One region of the Shewanella spartinae genome, then DNA from elsewhere that is predicted to be linked to it. Evidence: riboswitches for the same ligand, from Rfam matches in the RefSeq annotation. Region 1 holds a riboswitch; the other holds the start of a gene.
The links. A riboswitch is a leader RNA that binds a small molecule or an ion and turns the genes downstream of it on or off. The one in region 1 is predicted to bind cobalamin.
Positions count from the first base shown of each region.

Region 1 (8,896 bases):
GCATCGGCAAAGCTGGTCTCCTGGGCAAGAGATGACACCACGGCCACAGGACACTGCTCAAGCACAATCGGATGATGGGCATGGGGAACATGGTCGTCATGGAGATCGAAATCTATCGCATCCTCACGAATCCCCACCCGGGTGTAGACCACTGGGCCGTCCCAGCCGCCTATACCGTAAAGCACCTCCTGGGCGAAGCTGGTGGGGGTGAGGGCAGTGTCGCGCTCCTCGACATAGTCGCTGCCGGATACCACCAGCGTGCTGCTGCCGGTATCTAAGATCAGGTTCAGCGGGTGCTTCTCGGCGCCAATTCTTAACTGGGCACTGTAGCCACCTTTGGCATACACATTGACGAGAGGGACTTTGAGGGTGCGGGGGGCATTGGTGGTTGAACTCATCGATGACCTTTGGGGCTAAGGGAATTCATATAATTGTTATATAAGTGATTGTTTTACCCTATCCTCCTTAGAGGGTCAATTTAAGGACGGTGGTAGGTCTAAGGCCAGGAAGAAACCAAGAGATCCGGATGAGCCTGTTTGCGGGAGCCTTGCTGATTGACAAGTTTAGGAAATGTTTAGTTAGTCGGGAGATGGCCTGAGCAGTTTTGGTAACAGAAAAAGAGCAACGCGGCCCCTTTTCACTCTTCGGATTGTGAACCTGGCCTTAGCCGGCGGTGACCCGAACTCTTTCGATCTCAGCCTTAGGCACCGACATCATAAAATCCAGCTGAACCTTAGCCTGGCTGACGCCCTCGGGCGAGGCTTCATAGCGCCACTGACTCAGCGCCTTAACGGCTTCGACGTCAAACACACCGGCAGGGGATGACTCGATAACAGACACATTACTGACTTTGCCCTGCTTGTTGATATCAAAGGCTAGCTGCACATAGCCCTCGACACTTTGTTTCGCCGCCTCGGCCGGATAGGCTGGCTCGACGCGCATCACAGGGCTTGGAGCCTTGGCCTTGTCCTGGTGTTCGTCATGATGCTTGTCGCCCGCGACGGCGCTCTGGTTGATTAAGGCGCCCGACAGGCCCAGTGTGAGTGCCAGACCTAAAATGGCGAGAGGTCGCTTGGTGTGTGTTTTCTTCATTTGCATGATCCGCTCCTTGAGGATGGTCTTGTTTCCATAGTGAGTGTGTAGCATGCCCAGGTGGGCCTGCTGGGAGTAGGCCAATAGCGTTTGGCTATAGGCAATTCGCTGTAGTTTATCCATGTGGGTGGTGACCTCGGCATCGCAGGCTAGCTCCTGGTCGTCACGAAAACGACGATAGGCCAGCCAGCACACAGGGTTGAACCAGAAGAGCGTTGCCAGCAGGTAGCCAAAGAGGTTGGCTGCTATGTCGTGGCGGGTAAGATGCTTAAGCTCATGGCTGAGTACCGCCGCCTGCTGTGATAGGGCGAGCTGTGTAAAACCCGTCGGCACCAAGATCACTGGCTTGAACAGTCCCGCCAGCATGGGGGAATCTATCTCTGGGTGGCACTTGATCACCAGAGAGGTCTCGCGCTCTGTCAGAGATAGCGGCCCCTGGCTCAATGTTTGCGGCAGCTCGATCGCTTCGGCTCTGTTACTCAGGCGTTTAAGCTGAGTCGCCTGATAGAGCAGGGCGCCGAGCAGTGTCAGGCTGCCCAGCAGCCAGATGCTGGCCAATATCAGGTTTAGTGTCGGGTTCTCGCCCTGGGATAACAGCTCACCGGCCAGCACGCGATAGTGCTGTAGCTGCTCAAGCGAGGGGCTGGCAAGTCTGGCGGGAACCAGCTGACCCAGTAGTGTGCCCGCCAACAACAAGGGCACCGAGGCCCAGAGCATGTAGGTGTTGTGGGCACCCAGATGTGCTAGCAGCGGCCTGTGCAGCAACAGGATAACCGCGCACAGCAGGGTTAGCGGCAGCATCAGATTAATGATTAGCGAGATCATCAGGACTGCTCCTCTTCCCAGTTATCGATGAGTGCCTTAAGTTCGGCGATATCCTCTGGGCTCAGCTGTTTCTGCTTGGCAAAGCCTGCCACCAGGGGGGCGACCTTACCGGCGAACACCCGCTCCACGAAAGACTGGCTCTCCTTGAGTTGATACTCGCTCTGATCGATCAGCGGGAAGTAGCGATAGGCTCTACCTTCCTTCTCAAAGCCCAGGGCTTGTTTCTTCACCAGGCGGTTGAGCAGTGTCTTCACGGTTTTTTCGTGCATGCCCTGGCTGCTGGCCAGCGCCACTACCACCTCGCTGGCGCCTAGGGGCGAGTCTTGCCATAGGATGTTGAGTACCGACAGTTCGGCGTTGCTAATCTCTTTCATGATAGGACCGTCTTTTACGATTACGTTTGTAATTTTTAATTAAGATTACATCTGTAATCCAAAGCGTCAAGGAATTTTTCAGTCTTAATTTTTGTAAATCATCCGCTCCCTCTGGGTAACTTTGTAGTAATATCTGCTGGAAATCACTGGTGTTTAGTGATTCACACTGCAAATGGCCGCAGATTGTTATCGGTTTGTCGGCTATCTTTGTTTGCTATCTGGGTGTCGCAGCATTGAGGATGAGGTAGATAAAATGGATTTTTCACTACAGGTATTCACTCCGGCGTTGGCCAAAAGGCTGGTGCTCGCTCTGCCGCTGTTCGCACAGCCCTTGGACGCGACCGCCACCGAGCTGGCACAGATGTCATCACAGGCCCATGTTCAGCCCAGTCAATTGACGATCTTCAAGCAGAACCTTGGCCTGCATTTCCCCGCCAACTGGCGCCTGGCCTACAGTGAGCAGCGTGGCGATATGTTTTCGGCCGAGTTTGTACCCGCCCAGGAGCTGCTGGCCCATTGGTCGTCGCTCTACTGCGTGCAGGGGTTTAAGGGGATGGCGCAGCGTATCGACCCCGAGGCTTTTCTCGACGGTTTTGCCGATCAGTATCGCCATACCTGCGAAGGTGAGATGCAATACCAGAAACTGGGCGCCAGAGATCTCAGCGGTAAGGCGAGCTATAGCGCCATGTTGACCTGCGATAAGATGCCGCAGACCCACAGAGGCGAGCAGGGCATAGATAAGCCCGTCGGCGAGATAGGTCACTATACGGTTATTGCCGGCAAGGAAGATCTGTTCCTGCTGCATCAATCGGCGCGGGGCGAGGCCTTGTTATCCCTCTCCTCCCTTAAGATAGCGCCGCCCGTCGAGCGTATCGCCGATGTGTCGGGCCTGAGATAACGCCTGCTTGACACTTGCTTGCGACGCTGCTTTAGTCAGGGTTAACAATGGCCGCATTTGTGGTTGTTTTTAGGCCAATTTGTTGTCATGTTAGTCAAGTTTTAGGCGCTCGCCCTTGTCCTTACCGGGAGCTTTCTCGGCAAGGCGCGGCGAGTTCTCACTCCTTCAGACATGATTAACGGGCCATAATGAAAAATAATACTCTGCTCCCCCTCGCCGCATTGACGGCTATGCTCTTGTCGCCATCCCTGTTTGCCAATGATGTGACAGTGATCCATGCCGGCACCCTGCTGGCCGACCCGGCCGCCAAGCCGCTCAGCGAACAGACCCTGGTGATCACCGACGGTAAGATTAGCCAGGTTGCCCCCGGTTACCTGAGCGTCGAGACAGTCGCGCCCGGCGCTATGTATGTGGATCTCAAGCAGGGCTTTGTGATGCCGGGTCTGATGGATATGCATGTGCATCTACAAGGCGAGCTGGGGCCCAAGAATGATAGCCAGCGCCTTAGGATGTCAGACGCCGATGTGGCGATGCAGAGCGCCTATTTCGCCAATAAGACCCTGATGGCGGGCTTTACCACGGTTAGGGACCTCGGCGCCAAGCCGGAGCAGATGTATGCCCTGCGCGATGCCATTGCTAAGGGGTGGGTAGACGGGCCGCGCATCATCGCTTCGGGCGGGGTGTCGGTGACCGGCGGCCATGGCGATGTGGATGGCATGAGCCCAGATCTGCTGGATAAGTTCACCACTAAGACCATCTGCGACGGCCCCTATGATTGTCGCCGCGCCACCCGCCGCGCCATCAAGTTTGGCGCCGATGTCATCAAGATCACCTCTACCGGTGGCGTCTTGTCGGATACCGACACGGGCACGGGCCAGCAGATGAACGACGATGAGATCAAAGAAATTGTGGCGACGGCCCATGCCCTGGGGCGTAAGGTGGCCAGCCATGCCCATGCGACAGAGGGGATCAACGCCGCCCTGCGCGCCGGGGTCGATAGCATAGAGCACGGCAGCTACGCCGATAAGGAGAGCATCAAGCTACTCAAGAAGAATGGCGCCTTCCTGGTGCCCACCCTGTTGGCGGGCGATACCGTGGTGCATATGGCCAAGGAGTCTGACTTCATGTCGCCGGCCATCAAGCAGAAGGCGGTGCGAGTGGGCGCCGATATGACGGCTAACTTTACCCGCGCCTATAAGGCCGGGGTCAAGATTGCCTATGGTACCGACAGCGGCGTCTCGGCCCACGGCACCAATGCGCGGGAGGCCGTGTTGATGAATCAGGCGGGCATGAGCAATAAAGATGTGCTGATCTCGGCCACCATCAATGGCGCCGAGCTAGTGAATATGTCAGATAGCCTGGGCACCCTGAGTGTCGGCAAGCAGGCCGATATTATCGCCACCCAGGGCAACCCGCTGGAGGATATCTCGGCCCTGCTGGATGTGGGATTCGTGATGAAAGGTGGCAAGGTGGTGAAGTCGCGCCTGTGAGTGAAAAAAGATTGTCATTAAAATTCAATTTATATTTTTTAAACTATTGATATATTATGACACTTATCCAATAGGGGGCTTAGGAATGGCCCCCTCTTTTATTGGAGTTTTTCAGTCAATTTACGTAAACAAAGGGAACTATATGGAATATTTTATTGGTGCGTTGAAGAAGTTTGCTGATTTCACCGGTCGTGCTCGTCGCAAAGAATTTTGGATGTTTACCCTGTTCTACATCATCTTCTATGCCGTGGCGGCAACCATAGATGTGGTGACAGGTCTGTATATGCTGAGCGGTATCTTCTCGCTGGCACTGCTTATCCCAACTCTCGCTATCTCGGCAAGACGCCTACACGACACCGGCCGTTCGGGCTGGTGGCAGTTGATCGGTCTGATCCCGCTTATCGGTGCTATCGTGCTGATCGTCTTCTATGTACAAGACAGCGTTGAAGGCAATGAATATGGTGAAAACCCTAAGGCTTTGGCCGAGGCGTAACTTTCCCCTATCTGCGATGAAGGAGGCTTAGGCCTCCTTTGTTGTTTTTAGGGAGTAATGCTGCTCTTGGGTGAAGATGCCGATTCGGGCCATCATGGGAGTATTAGACATTTATACGTGTAGACGTCTATAATGCCCGCGTTCTGTCACAGTAGCCGGGAGAGAGCCTCTCCTCAACGCCGCGGGTAAATCGCGGCTTGCCATGAGACAGAGCGTGACCTAATTTAGTCAACCTTATGTGGTGCCCTAGCCAAAATGGCGCAAGGGATAATCGGGAAGCCAGTGAGAATCTGGCACTGCCCCCGCAACGGTGATAGGTGAGAGCTGGGTGCGCCGTGCCTTTAATATCATGGCGTTAAAAAAATCTATGCTCGTCGTTTAAACCCTTTGTTTAGACTTAGCCTCAGTCCGGAGACCGGCCCTTAAGGTGATTTTGAGATTTCGGCGGGCAGATCTCGAAATGCGACCCTGGCGGTTTGATGGACTGCGCCCAGTCGTGACGCCTTGCCCTGTTTCCCTTTTAGGAGTTAAAGGAAAATGGGTACACAACCTAGTAAAATTGCGCTACTGCTTGGCGCCTGTCTGGCCGGAAGCTTTCCTGCCTTAGCGGAAAGTTCGGGCACCCCAGGGCCTGTGGATGAAACTATCACGGTTATCGGCCGCAGCGAAAACACCCCTATCAATATCGCGGCTAACGTCAATGTGATCGACGCCGCCGCCATCGAGCTCAGCGGTGCCACCAACCTCACCGATTTGCTGCGCGGACAGAGCGGTATTCAGGTCTCAGATTCAAACTCGGGCGCCGTATTTGCTATGCGCGGTTTCAGTGCCAGTCAGGCGGTCAACAACACCTTGATCCTGCTCGATGGTCGTCGCCTCAACAATATCGATATCGCCGCGCCGAGCATCGGCGCCATCGGGCTCAATCAGGTGGAGCGAGTCGAGATCCTCTCTGGCAGCGCCGGTGTACTCTATGGTGACCAGGCGGTTGGCGGGGTGATCAACATTATCACCAAGGCGCCGAAAGATAACGGCGGCAGCCTGCAGCTCTCCGGCGGTAGCTTTGACACCTTTGAGGCTAAGGCCGAGGGCTCGGTCGCCATCAACGACAACTGGCGCCTCTATGGCGCGGCCAACCACCTCAAGAGCGATAACTATCGCGATCACAATGCCAGCAAGACCAGCTCTGTGCTGGGGCGACTGCAGTATGACGATGAGGTGCAGCAGTTCTTCGCCGAGGCGAGTCACTATGACAACCACCGCGAACTCGCTGCTGCGCTGAATGATGATCAGCTCAAGCAAAACCCAAGACAAATGGGTGATCTGAAGCAGGGCGATCTCTTTATCGATGCCTACCTGCATGAGATGACCACGGCGGCCCGCACCGGCTATCAGCGCCAGCTGAATGAGGCCTGGTCGTTGGGCGCCGACCTTAACTACAGCGACACCCTAACAACAGGGCTAAGCACCTGGAACACAAGCCGCCGCGATACCCGCTCCCTGCTCGAGTTTAAGCCTAAGGCTGTGGCTAACATCAAGACGGATAACGGCGAGCTTAAGCTGGTGACCGGTCTGGATCTTAGCCGCGGCGAGGCGACATTTAGTAATCGCAGCAATGTGCAGAAGCTGGCCAGCGCCTATGTGCAGGCGACCGTGCCCCTCACCGAGAGTTTTAGCTATGTGGTGGGCGGTCGTTACGCCGAGGTGACAGATGAGCTGGTGGACGCCAGTGCGTACCCTAATGGGATAGATCTGGATCAGGATGCCCATGCCTTCGAGCTTGGCATCAACTATCGCCCGAGCCAGCAACATAGATTCTACCTGCGGGCCGACGATAACTTCCGTTTCGCCAAGGTGGATGAGCAGGCCTATACCCCGGCTAGCATTCAGGGACTCAAGCCGCAGACGGGTCGCTCCTACGAGGCGGGCTGGGATCTGCTGCTCGAGCGTAATACCCTGCGCCTGAGTGCCTATCGTCTGGATCTCGAAGATGAGATCGTCTTCGACCCCAGCGCCGAGACGCCTGTCGGTGGTAGTTTTCCCGGCGCCAACGTGAACGCCGATGCCTCGCGCCGTTATGGGGTGAGCGCAGACTGGGATTGGCAGGCGACTCAGGATCTACTGCTTGGGCTTGAATATAACTACATAGACGCCGAGTTTACCGAAGGGGCTAACGAGGGTAAGGCGCTCTCCTGGGTGGCCAAGAACTCAGGTCGTGGCTATGTCAGCTACGATGTATATGAGCATCTGCAGCTCTTCGCCGAGGCGGTCTACACCGGTGAGCGTTACATGGAGGGTGATAATGCCAACCAGGGCGATAAGCTCGATGCCTATACCCTGGCGAACATCGCCATCAACTATAGCCGCGATGCCTGGCTGGCCAGCCTGCGGGTCGATAACCTGCTGGACAAGGAGTATGTCAGCTCAGGGTATTTCAGCACCTGGGGTAGCGGTTATTACCCTGGCACAGGCCGGGCGCTGCGCCTGACCGCCAGCTACCGCTTCTAACGCGGCTTTAGCCTTAAGAGCCAGTCAGATCTGACTGGCTTTTTTATTGCCTGCTGTTCATCATAGGGCATAGATCATTTGGGAGTCTGTGGGATGAAATTTAAGTGGCTGCTCTTGCCCGTTATCTTGATCTTGGCCATCATCTTCTGGCCAAGTGGCGGGCCCTCACTTGCTCCCTTGCCGGGGAGTGCCAGGATCCTTGCCTTTGGCGATAGCCTGACTCAGGGCGTGGGAGCCAGCCCAGGCATGGATTATCCTGCGCAGCTGCAAGCAATAAGCGGACGCGAGGTGATCAACGCCGGCATCTCGGGGGAGACCACATCCCAGGGCCGCGAGCGCTTCGCCCGAGTACTGGATGAGACGGCGCCGGATCTCATCATCTTGCTCGAGGGGGGCAATGATTTTCTGCGTAATGGCAGCGCGGCGCAGGTCGAGGCCAACCTTTCTGCCATGCTGGCACAGGCCCACCGGCGCGATATTCCTGTTGTGTTGATCGGTGTGCCCCAGAAGAGTATCTGGCTAGAAACCGCGCCCCTGTATGGGCAGCTGGCCGCGCAATATCAGCCGCTATTTATTGAGGATTTTCTGACAGAACTGCTAAAATTATCAGAGGTAAAATCTGATGCGATTCACCTCAACGATGAAGGCTATCGTCGTCTCGCCGAGCACCTATATCAGCGTCTGCAACAGGCAGGTGCCCTATAGCTAAAATGGCCCTGGCAGTAGCCAGTCAATGGGCGTCACCCCTTGGTTAAGTGGCGGAATTTTGTCGCTTATCTTTCGTCCATTATAGGCTGAAAGCTCAAGCGTGAGTGGCAAGATGAATTTATTTAGGTTAATGTCCGTTTTTACCCCAAATCGACTTGACCCAGACAGTCGTTTTATGGGTAAATTCTCGGATAACAAATGGCGCCGTGCCAATAATAAATCAGGTTAATAACTTCTCATGACAGATCTTGAGCATCAGGTATTCACTCAAGTACGCGCAATTATTGCCAATGAAGAACAGGTTATCGGACGACGGGGGATTCTGATCCCGCTGAAGAAAGCCATTATTGCCGATGGCGATATCCGCAATGTGATCGATATAGTCTCTTCCGATCCCGCGTTGGCGGCACATCTGCTATGGCGCAGCAACTCGGCGGCTAACGCCAGCGTGTCATCGAAGAACCGTTCATTGAAAGATGCCCTGGTGCGCCTGGGCCAGGTCAATATC
Region 1 is NZ_CP080418.1:3,588,042-3,596,937, reverse strand. Features, by position in the region: gene K0I31_RS15630 (pepsin-like aspartyl protease) at 1-398, opposite strand, end outside; gene K0I31_RS15625 (M56 family metallopeptidase) at 664-1,917, opposite strand; gene K0I31_RS15620 (BlaI/MecI/CopY family transcriptional regulator) at 1,917-2,291, opposite strand; gene K0I31_RS15615 (hypothetical protein) at 2,545-3,189, shown strand; gene K0I31_RS15610 (metal-dependent hydrolase family protein) at 3,378-4,679, shown strand; gene K0I31_RS15605 (DUF805 domain-containing protein) at 4,822-5,172, shown strand; cobalamin riboswitch at 5,394-5,610, shown strand; gene K0I31_RS15600 (TonB-dependent receptor) at 5,710-7,680, shown strand; gene K0I31_RS15595 (arylesterase) at 7,774-8,385, shown strand; gene K0I31_RS15590 (HDOD domain-containing protein) at 8,627-8,896, shown strand, end outside.

Region 2 (8,896 bases), 1.8 Mb from region 1:
GACTTGCCACTGCGGGCGCCGCCTAGAACCAGGTGTATCATAGGCTGATCACCAGGATAAACAGGTAACAGAGCAGCTCGATCACCTGCTGGGTCGCCCCCAGCACATCGCCTGTATAACCGCCGATCTGACGGCGATAACTGCGTACCAGCAGCTGGCGGGCCGCCAGCAACACCAAACAGAGCGAGAGCGCCGAGGCGATACCGCTGAGCCAGAGGGTGAGGATGCCGGTCAGCAGCAAAATGCCGAGCTCATTTGGGGTCTGCGACTGGGCCAGAGGCTTGCTCTTGCTGCTGTCGTCATCCCGAACATAGGTCTCGGTGAAGATGAGTGAGGCCGCCACCATACGGCTCAGGCAGTGGCCCACCACCAAGGCTGCCATCACGAGATCGCCATCGAACAGGGCAATTTCACTGAGCAGCACAAACTTAAACAGCAGGCTCATCACTAGGGCCAGCACCCCATAGGTGCCGACACGCGAGTCTTTCATTATGGTGAGCTTATCCTGCACCTGCCAGCCGCCACCGAACCCGTCGGCGGTATCCGCTAGGCCATCCTCGTGGAAGCCGCCGGTGAGCAGCAGCCCGGCCACCATGGCGAGTAAGATGGCGACGCTGATGGGCAATACCTGAGTCGCCAGGCTATAGACCAGGGCGCAGAGGCCACCGACAAGCACGCCGACCAGGGCGAAGTAACGGCTGGCCTGATTGAGCCGCTCATTGTCGACCTTCACCCAGGTCGGCATGGGGATCCGGGTAAAGAAGCCCATGGCGATAAAAAACAGGTTTAACTCTCTGGCAAACATCGTCGCGCTTTCCCTTTTTGATCCTTAGATTGCTATTGCCGCTAAATCGAAATGCCCATCTCTTCGAGGGAGGCCATCTCGTTGTAAAACTTGGCCGCCGCCTGCACCAGAGGCACAGCCAGCGCCGCCCCGGTTCCCTCACCGAGACGCAGTCCGAGGGACAAGAGCGGCTGGGCATTGAGATGCTCCAGCATCAGTTTGTGGCCGCGCTCGCAGGACTCGTGGGCGAAGATCATATAGTCCCGGGCGTGGGGCGCTATGGTCACCGCTGCCAGGGCCGCCGCCGTGGCGATGAAGCCGTCGATCAGCACCAGCATCTTCAGCTCTGCCGCCGCCAGTATGGCGCCGGTCATCTGCACTATCTCGAAGCCACCCAGGCAGGCCAATACGCCATAGGGATCTCCTAGTTGCTCACGGTGCAAAAACAGCGCCTGCTCCACCAGCAGCTGTTTGCGTGCCAAGGTGGCGGCATCTATGCCAGTGCCCCGACCGACACACTCGGCCGCCTCGCGCCCCATCAGCGCCGCCATGATGGCCGCCGCCGAGCTGGTGTTGCCTATGCCCATCTCGCCGAAGGCTATTAGGTTACAGCCGCGGCCGTGATGCAGCGCGACCCGCTCCCTGGCCATGGCGAAGCCCTGCTTGACCGCGCCCAGGGTCATGGCGGGCTCGCGATGAATCGCACCTGTGCCAGCCCCCAACCTGTGGTTGATAAGCTTAGGTTGATCATGGATCTCCTGGGCGATGCCGCAGTCGATCACCTCCATGGTGATCCCTCCCTGGGCACAGAACAGATTGATGGCCGCGCCGCCCTTGAGGAAATTCATCACCATCTGGGTAGTCACCTCGCTAGGCGCGATGGAGACCCCGGAGGCGGCGATGCCGTGATCGCCGGCAAACACCAAGAGGGTTGGTTTGACGATCTGCGGCTTGTCTGGACCCAGCACCCGGGCGATAGTCATCGCCAGGGTCTCGAGCGCGCCCAAGGCGCCGAGGGGCTTGGTCTTAGTGTCTATCTTCTGCTGGATCTTGGCATCGAACTCGCTACTTACCTCAGTGACTTCAAACATACTGGTACCTCATATCGCTCGCCCTCGTTCTCGATTCATTGCAATCCACGCCTTCTTAGCAGGCATAGTTCAATACGCTTTGCCTTCAATGCTCTCTCCTTCCATGCACCTTTCTTCGATACACCTTTCCTTCAATGCACCTTTCCTTCGATGCATAGGGAACCTAGGCTAGTTGCTACGCTTACCGCCCAGGATAAACAGAAAGAAGAGGCTGCCTATCACAGCCGTAATGATCCCCACCGGCAGCTCCTGATAGCTGAGCAGGCAGCGCGCCAGCACATCCACCCAGATCATAAACAGGCCGCCCACCAAGGCCGTCAGCAGCAGGGCGAAACGCCCGGGCAGCAATAGGCGCACCATGTGGGGCACCATCAGGCCGACGAAGCCGATGCCGCCACAGTTGGCCACCAGGACGGCGGTGATCAGCGAGCAGAGCAGCAGGCTGACGAGACGCAGGCGCTGCACCCGAATGCCCAGGGTGTGGGCGGTCTCATCCCCCGCCTGAATGGCGAGGATCTGCCGCTTGAGCAGCAGCAAAATGGCGCTCGCCGCCAACACCAGCAGCCAGGGCAGCCAGAGCATCTGCCAGCTCGCCTTAGCAAAGCTGCCCAGGCTCCAGAACAGCACAGAGGCGGCCGATTGCGGCCCGGAGAAATAGAGCATCAGGCTGGCCAGCGCCCCAAACAGGAAGGAGATCGCCACCCCGGAGAGCAACATGCGCTCTATCTGGGTGTTCAAATCCCGCCCGCACAGGGCCAGCACCATGAGCACCGCCAGGCTGGCGCCGATAAAGGCGCCGAGCGGCAGGCCGACACTGGCCAAAGTGCCGCCGACACCGCCCAGCAGGGTGATCACCACAACCGCCCCCAGACTGGCGCCCGATGAGATGCCAAACAGATAGGGGTCGGCCAGGGGATTGCGAGTCACCGTCTGCAACACGGCGCCCGCCAGGGCCAGGCCGAAGCCGGCGATGAAGGCCAGCAAGATGCGCGGCAGGCGCAGCTCAATCAATATTCTTGCGGTCACGCCGCCGGGATCGGCGCCGCTCAGCTTGGCCAGCAGCACCTCAAGCACCTCGGCGACGCCTATCTGCGCCGCGCCGAAGCTCACCGCCAACACAGGAGTCGCCAGGGTCAACAATCCCAGACAGACGAAGGCCAGGTACTGTTGCGGGCTATAGCCTCTTCCCAGACTCAGGCTAGCGCTCATCATGGTTAGCCTCCTTCGCCTCAAAGGCCTGGTCACCCAAGCCATTGCCGTGCTGAGTACTATGCCCGCCATCTTGAAGGTGATAGCCATAGAAATAGTTAATCTGCGGGTTGCCGTGCTGTGGATGGGGCGATACCTGACAGCAGACGCCGAATACCCTGGCGATCTGCGCCTCGCTCAGCACCTGTTTGGGCGAGCCCTGGGCCACGGCCTTACCCTGGTCCAGCAGCAAAAGTTGATCGCAAAGGGCGCTGGCGAGATTGAGGTCGTGAATCGAAATCACCACAGTCACCCCCAGGGCCTTGAGCAGCTCGAGGATCTGGATCTGATAGCGGATATCCAGGTGATTGGTGGGCTCATCGAGGATCAACAGCTTAGGCTGCTGCACTATGGCGCGGGCGATCAGCGCCCGCTGCTTCTCGCCCCCGGACAGGGAGGCGTAGGTCTGTCCGGCGCGATCCTTGAGCCCCACTGTCTCCAGGGCCTGACTCACCGCCAGGCGGTCAGCCTTAGTGGTCATGGAGAAGGCGGCCTTGTGTGGCGTAAGCCCCAATGCCACCAGCTGGGCCGTGGTCATGTCGAAATGCTGGGGCGTGTCTTGCAGCACCACGGCCACCTCGCGGGCAAAGGCCCTGGCGCTCAGGCTGGCGATGGGCTGGCCAAACAGTTGGATCTCGCCACTACTTGGGGTGAGGAAGCGATAGAGGCAGCGCAGCAGGCTGGACTTGCCGGCGCCGTTGGGGCCTATGATCCCCAGCATCTTGCCTTCTGGCAGATCCAACTTGACCCCAGAGAGGATGGTGCGCTCGCCGCAGCGCCAGCTGAGATCCCGTACCGACAGCGCTGGGCGCGCGCAGGCGCCATCGCCGATGGCTGCACCAGCACCTGTGTCTGTACCTAAAATTGCATCGTCACTGGCGCCGTGAGACAGGAGTGATTCTGTTTGTGATGGCTGACTAGGGGCGCTCAAGGTCGCGCCCTCCGGGAAGCAGCGCCGAGGCGCCCTCTCCCTTGGGCCAGACTCGGCCCCGAGGTATTCTTCATCTATTGGCTCCCTCAAGTCACCCGCTTGAGATAGTGGTTAGAGAGTAGGCAGGTATCCTGACTCGTGGCCAACCGGTCGACTTAGACCTAGCGGCACACTCACAGTTGCGGGCACAGTTTGGGCTAGCGGCGCTGGGCCTTCCCCAATTCCCTATTAAGTCCGAGTTATCGCCTTGGCGATCTCGACACCATACTCCCGGCGCAGGCGGTCCCTGCGCCCGGTTATTATGCTAAATTTTGCCGCCGACACAAGGCCAGACTCACTCGGCGTCATGCCAGTGCAGACGCCAGTAGCCCTCTCCCGCCTTGTCGCGATAGTGACTTATCTTGACCACACTGCCATAGTCCAGACTCAGCCGGGTATAGAAGCCTACGGCGCGCTCTACCCCCAGGGCCTTGGCCATCAGGTGACGTATCACGCCGCCATGGGTGATCAGTAACAAGGCCTCGCCGCTATGCTGATGTACAAGTTGCTCGACCACCTCGTCGACACGCCGCTCGAAATCAGCCATGGGCTCCCCCTCGGGCAGCGGATTGGCCCAAGGGTCCCGCCAATAGGCACTCAGCTCCTCACCGTGATCGGCATGCAGCTCAGGGATAGGCTGGCCATCCCAACGGCCGAAGTAGATCTCCTTGAGCCCGGCATCCAGGGCTACCTTCACCTGATTCTTAGTCGTCAGATGTTCGGCAAACACGCGGCAACGTTTGAGCGGCGAGCTGATCACCCTGTCCACCGCCTGGGGCAGCTTAGCATAGGCCAGCTGCATCTGGGCGAAGCCTATCTCGGTGAGAGGTTGATCGCTATGGCCGCGCAGCAGGTTGCCGCCTTCACATTCGCCGTGGCGCATCAAATAGAGTGTCGTTTGCGTCATAACTGCAGCATTAAACCTTTAAAATCTAGATGGTTAGCAGGATACTCTCTGGAAGTATCCCTTGGCAATGAAAGATAAATAAGGCATTGAAAAACTTTCAGATTCACCCACTCTCGCGACATGAGCCTTATGCCATGGGAACGCGGCTTAACCAGCATTCTTCCTCGAAGCCAAACCAGATTTAAGCTTAGGGAAGTTGCGAATAAGTCCTCATGGTACTCTGGCTTACACAGCAATTGGCGTTCAAGGCGTCTGACGCAGGGCATGCCGGGGCCTGTCTAAGTCAGATAACGCAGAGAGCCGGTTGCTGTGTAAGCCCCTAAGGGCGTGGCTTACAGGCCTATCTGCTGTGTTGTGCTTCTTACAAAGGACTTGGGCCATTTGCTGCGAACCACGCCTTGCATCTAGGTCTGTAAGCCGACGCAGAGCAGATGGGACCTGTTCGCACCTTCCCCTATACTCTTTAGACTTGCCCTGGGTATTATAAGTCGATTAGTATAGACGTCTATACGTTTATACATCCAAAATAAAAATAGCACGTCAAATCGATAGACGCGGCAGTTTAGGCAATAGGTCAGTTGAAGTAGGTGAAAGTTATGGCGACCCAATCCCCTGTTCGAAACGTAAGGCAGATTAACGACGCGATCCGCGCGCGGCTCAATAAGGAAATTTTGATCCTCGACGGCGCCATGGGCACCATGATCCAGAACCACAAGCTAGAGGAGGCCGACTTTCGCGGCGAACGCTTTGCCGAGTGGCCCTGCGATCTCAAGGGTAACAACGACCTGTTGGTGCTGACCCAACCCGAGCTTATCAAGCAGATCCACAGAGATTACCTGCTGGCGGGCGCCGACATCATAGAGACCAACACCTTCAACGCCACCCAGGTGGCCATGGCCGACTATGAGATGCAGGAGCTGTCACGGGAGATCAACCTTGAAGGCGCCCGACTCGCCCGCACCGCCTGTGATGAGGTGGCCGCCGAAACCGGCCGTCAATGCTATGTGGCCGGGGTTCTCGGCCCCACCAACCGCACCTGCTCTATCAGCCCGGATGTGAACGATCCTGGCTATCGCAATATCCATTTCGATGACCTTGTGGAAGCCTATATCGAATCGAGCCAGGCCCTTATCGAGGGCGGCGCCGATATCATCATGGTAGAGACCATCTTCGATACCCTCAACGCCAAGGCGGCGCTGTTTGCCATCGAAACCCTGTTTGACCAGCTGGGCCAGCGTCTGCCCGTGATGATCTCGGGCACCATTACCGATGCCTCGGGCCGCACCCTCACGGGCCAGACCACTGAGGCCTTCTACAACTCGCTGCGCCACGTGAAACCGCTCTCCATCGGTCTCAACTGCGCCCTGGGGCCGCAGGAGCTGCGCCCCTATGTGGAGGAGCTGTCGAAGATCGCCGAGTGTTATGTGTCGGCGCACCCCAACGCCGGCCTGCCCAACGAATTTGGCGGCTATGACGAGACCCCAGAGCAGATGGCCGAGGTGATCGGCCCCTGGGCCGAGGAAGGCCTGCTCAACATTATCGGCGGCTGCTGCGGCACCACCCCAGACCATATCAAGGCAATCCGCGCCGCCGTCATCAAGCACGGCGCCCGCGAGCTGCCGGATCTGTCGGTGGCCTGTCGCCTGTCGGGCCTTGAGCCGCTGACCATAGACGCCGACTCGCTGTTTGTTAACGTGGGCGAGCGCACCAATGTCACCGGCTCGGCAAAATTTCTACGCCTTATCAAGACAGGCGAATATGAAGAGGCGCTGTCGGTCGCTCGGGATCAGGTGGAAAACGGCGCCCAGATCATCGATATCAACATGGACGAGGGGATGCTGGACGGCGTCGAGGTGATGCAGAAGTTCCTCAACCTTATCGCCTCCGAGCCCGACATCAGCCGGGTCCCCATCATGATCGATTCCTCCAAGTGGGAGGTGATCGAGGCCGGACTCAAGTGCATTCAGGGCAAGGGCGTGGTGAACTCCATCTCCCTCAAGGAGGGCGAGGCCAAATTTATCGAGCAGGCCACCCTAGTGAAGCGCTACGGCGCGGCGGCCATCATCATGGCCTTCGACGAAGTTGGCCAGGCCGATACCATGGCACGCAAGATAGAGATCTGTACCCGCGCCTACAGAGTATTGGTGGATAAGGTAGGCTTCCCACCGGAAGATATTATCTTCGACCCCAACATCTTCGCCATCGCCACCGGCATCGACGAGCATGACAACTATGCGGTGGACTTCATCGAGGCGACGCGCGAGATCAAGCGTACCCTGCCCCATGCGATGATCTCCGGCGGCGTGTCCAACGTCTCCTTCTCCTTCCGCGGTAACAACCCGGTGCGCGAGGCGATCCACGCCGTGTTCCTCTATCACGCCATTCATGCGGGGATGGACATGGGCATAGTCAACGCCGGGCAGCTGGCGATCTATGACGATATCGATCCCGAGCTTAAGGCCAGGGTAGAGGCCGTGGTGCAGAACCTGCCCTGCCCGGTGGAAGGGTCCAACAACACAGAACAGCTACTGGAGATCGCCGAGCAGTACCGTGGCGACGGCGCCACGGGCGCCAAGAAGGAAGATCTCGAGTGGCGCAGTTGGCCGGTCAACAAACGGCTGGAACACGCACTGGTCAAGGGGATCACCGACTTTATCGACCAGGACACAGAAGAGGCGCGCCAGCTGGCCAGCCGTCCTCTGGATGTGATCGAAGGCCCGCTGATGGATGGCATGAACGTGGTCGGCGACCTGTTTGGTTCGGGCAAGATGTTCCTGCCACAGGTGGTGAAATCGGCGCGGGTGATGAAGAAGGCGGTGGCCTACCTCAACCCCTACATAGAGGCGGAAAAAGTCGAGGGCGAATCCAACGGCAAGATCCTCATGGTGACGGTTAAAGGCGACGTGCACGACATAGGCAAGAACATCGTCGGCGTGGTGCTAGCCTGTAACGGCTACGAGGTGGTGGACCTCGGCGTCATGGTGCCGGTCGAGAAGATCATAGAGGTCGCCAAGGCCGAGAAGGTAGATATCATCGGCATGTCGGGGCTTATCACCCCGAGCTTGGATGAAATGGTGCACAACGTCAAAGCCTTCCACAAGGCGGGGCTGAATATTCCCTCCATCATAGGCGGCGCCACCTGCTCCAAGATCCACACAGCAGTGAAAATCGCACCCCACGCCCCCGAAGGCGCCATCTATATCGCCGACGCCTCGCGCGCCGTGCCCATGGTGGCCAAGCTGATCAACAAGGAGACCCGTCAGGCGACCATAGATGCCGCCTACGAGGAATACCGGGTGATGCGCGACAAACGTAATTCACAAGCCAAGCGCAAGCAGATCGTCTCCCTGGAGGCCGCACGGGAAAATCGCTGCCAGCAAGACTGGAACACTCATACGCCATTTGTGCCAAATCAATTGGGCAGACAGGTGTTTGACGACTATCCGCTGGAAGACCTAGTCGATCGCATCGACTGGACGCCATTTTTCCGCAGCTGGGAGCTACATGGCCACTTCCCCAAGATCCTCGACGACGAGGTGGTGGGCGAAGAGGCCCGCAAGCTCTATCAAGATGCCAAGGCGATGCTCAAGACCATAATCGATGAGAAGTGGCTCACGGCCAAGGCGGTCATCGGCCTCTTCCCGGCCAACACGGTCAATTATGATGATATCGAGATCTACACAGACGAGAGCCGTAGCAAGGTTGAGATGACCACTCACCATCTGCGGATGCAGATAGAACGTGTGGGCAACGACAACTTCTGTCTCGCCGACTTCGTCGCGCCGAAAGACTCTGGCATCGCCGATTACATGGGTGGCTTCGCCGTCACCGCAGGACACGGCATAGACGAGCACGTGGCCCGCTTCGAGGCCAACCATGACGACTACAGCGCCATC
Region 2 is NZ_CP080418.1:805,056-813,951, reverse strand. Features, by position in the region: gene cobU (bifunctional adenosylcobinamide kinase/adenosylcobinamide-phosphate guanylyltransferase) at 1-41, opposite strand, end outside; gene K0I31_RS03640 (adenosylcobinamide-GDP ribazoletransferase) at 38-805, opposite strand; gene cobT (nicotinate-nucleotide--dimethylbenzimidazole phosphoribosyltransferase) at 847-1,875, opposite strand; gene K0I31_RS03630 (FecCD family ABC transporter permease) at 2,044-3,087, opposite strand; gene K0I31_RS03625 (ABC transporter ATP-binding protein) at 3,074-3,955, opposite strand; cobalamin riboswitch at 4,159-4,337, opposite strand; gene K0I31_RS03620 (histidine phosphatase family protein) at 4,389-5,000, opposite strand; gene metH (methionine synthase) at 5,597-8,896, shown strand, end outside.
Region 2: another riboswitch for cobalamin. It lies ahead of K0I31_RS03625 (ABC transporter ATP-binding protein); the one in region 1 lies ahead of K0I31_RS15600 (TonB-dependent receptor).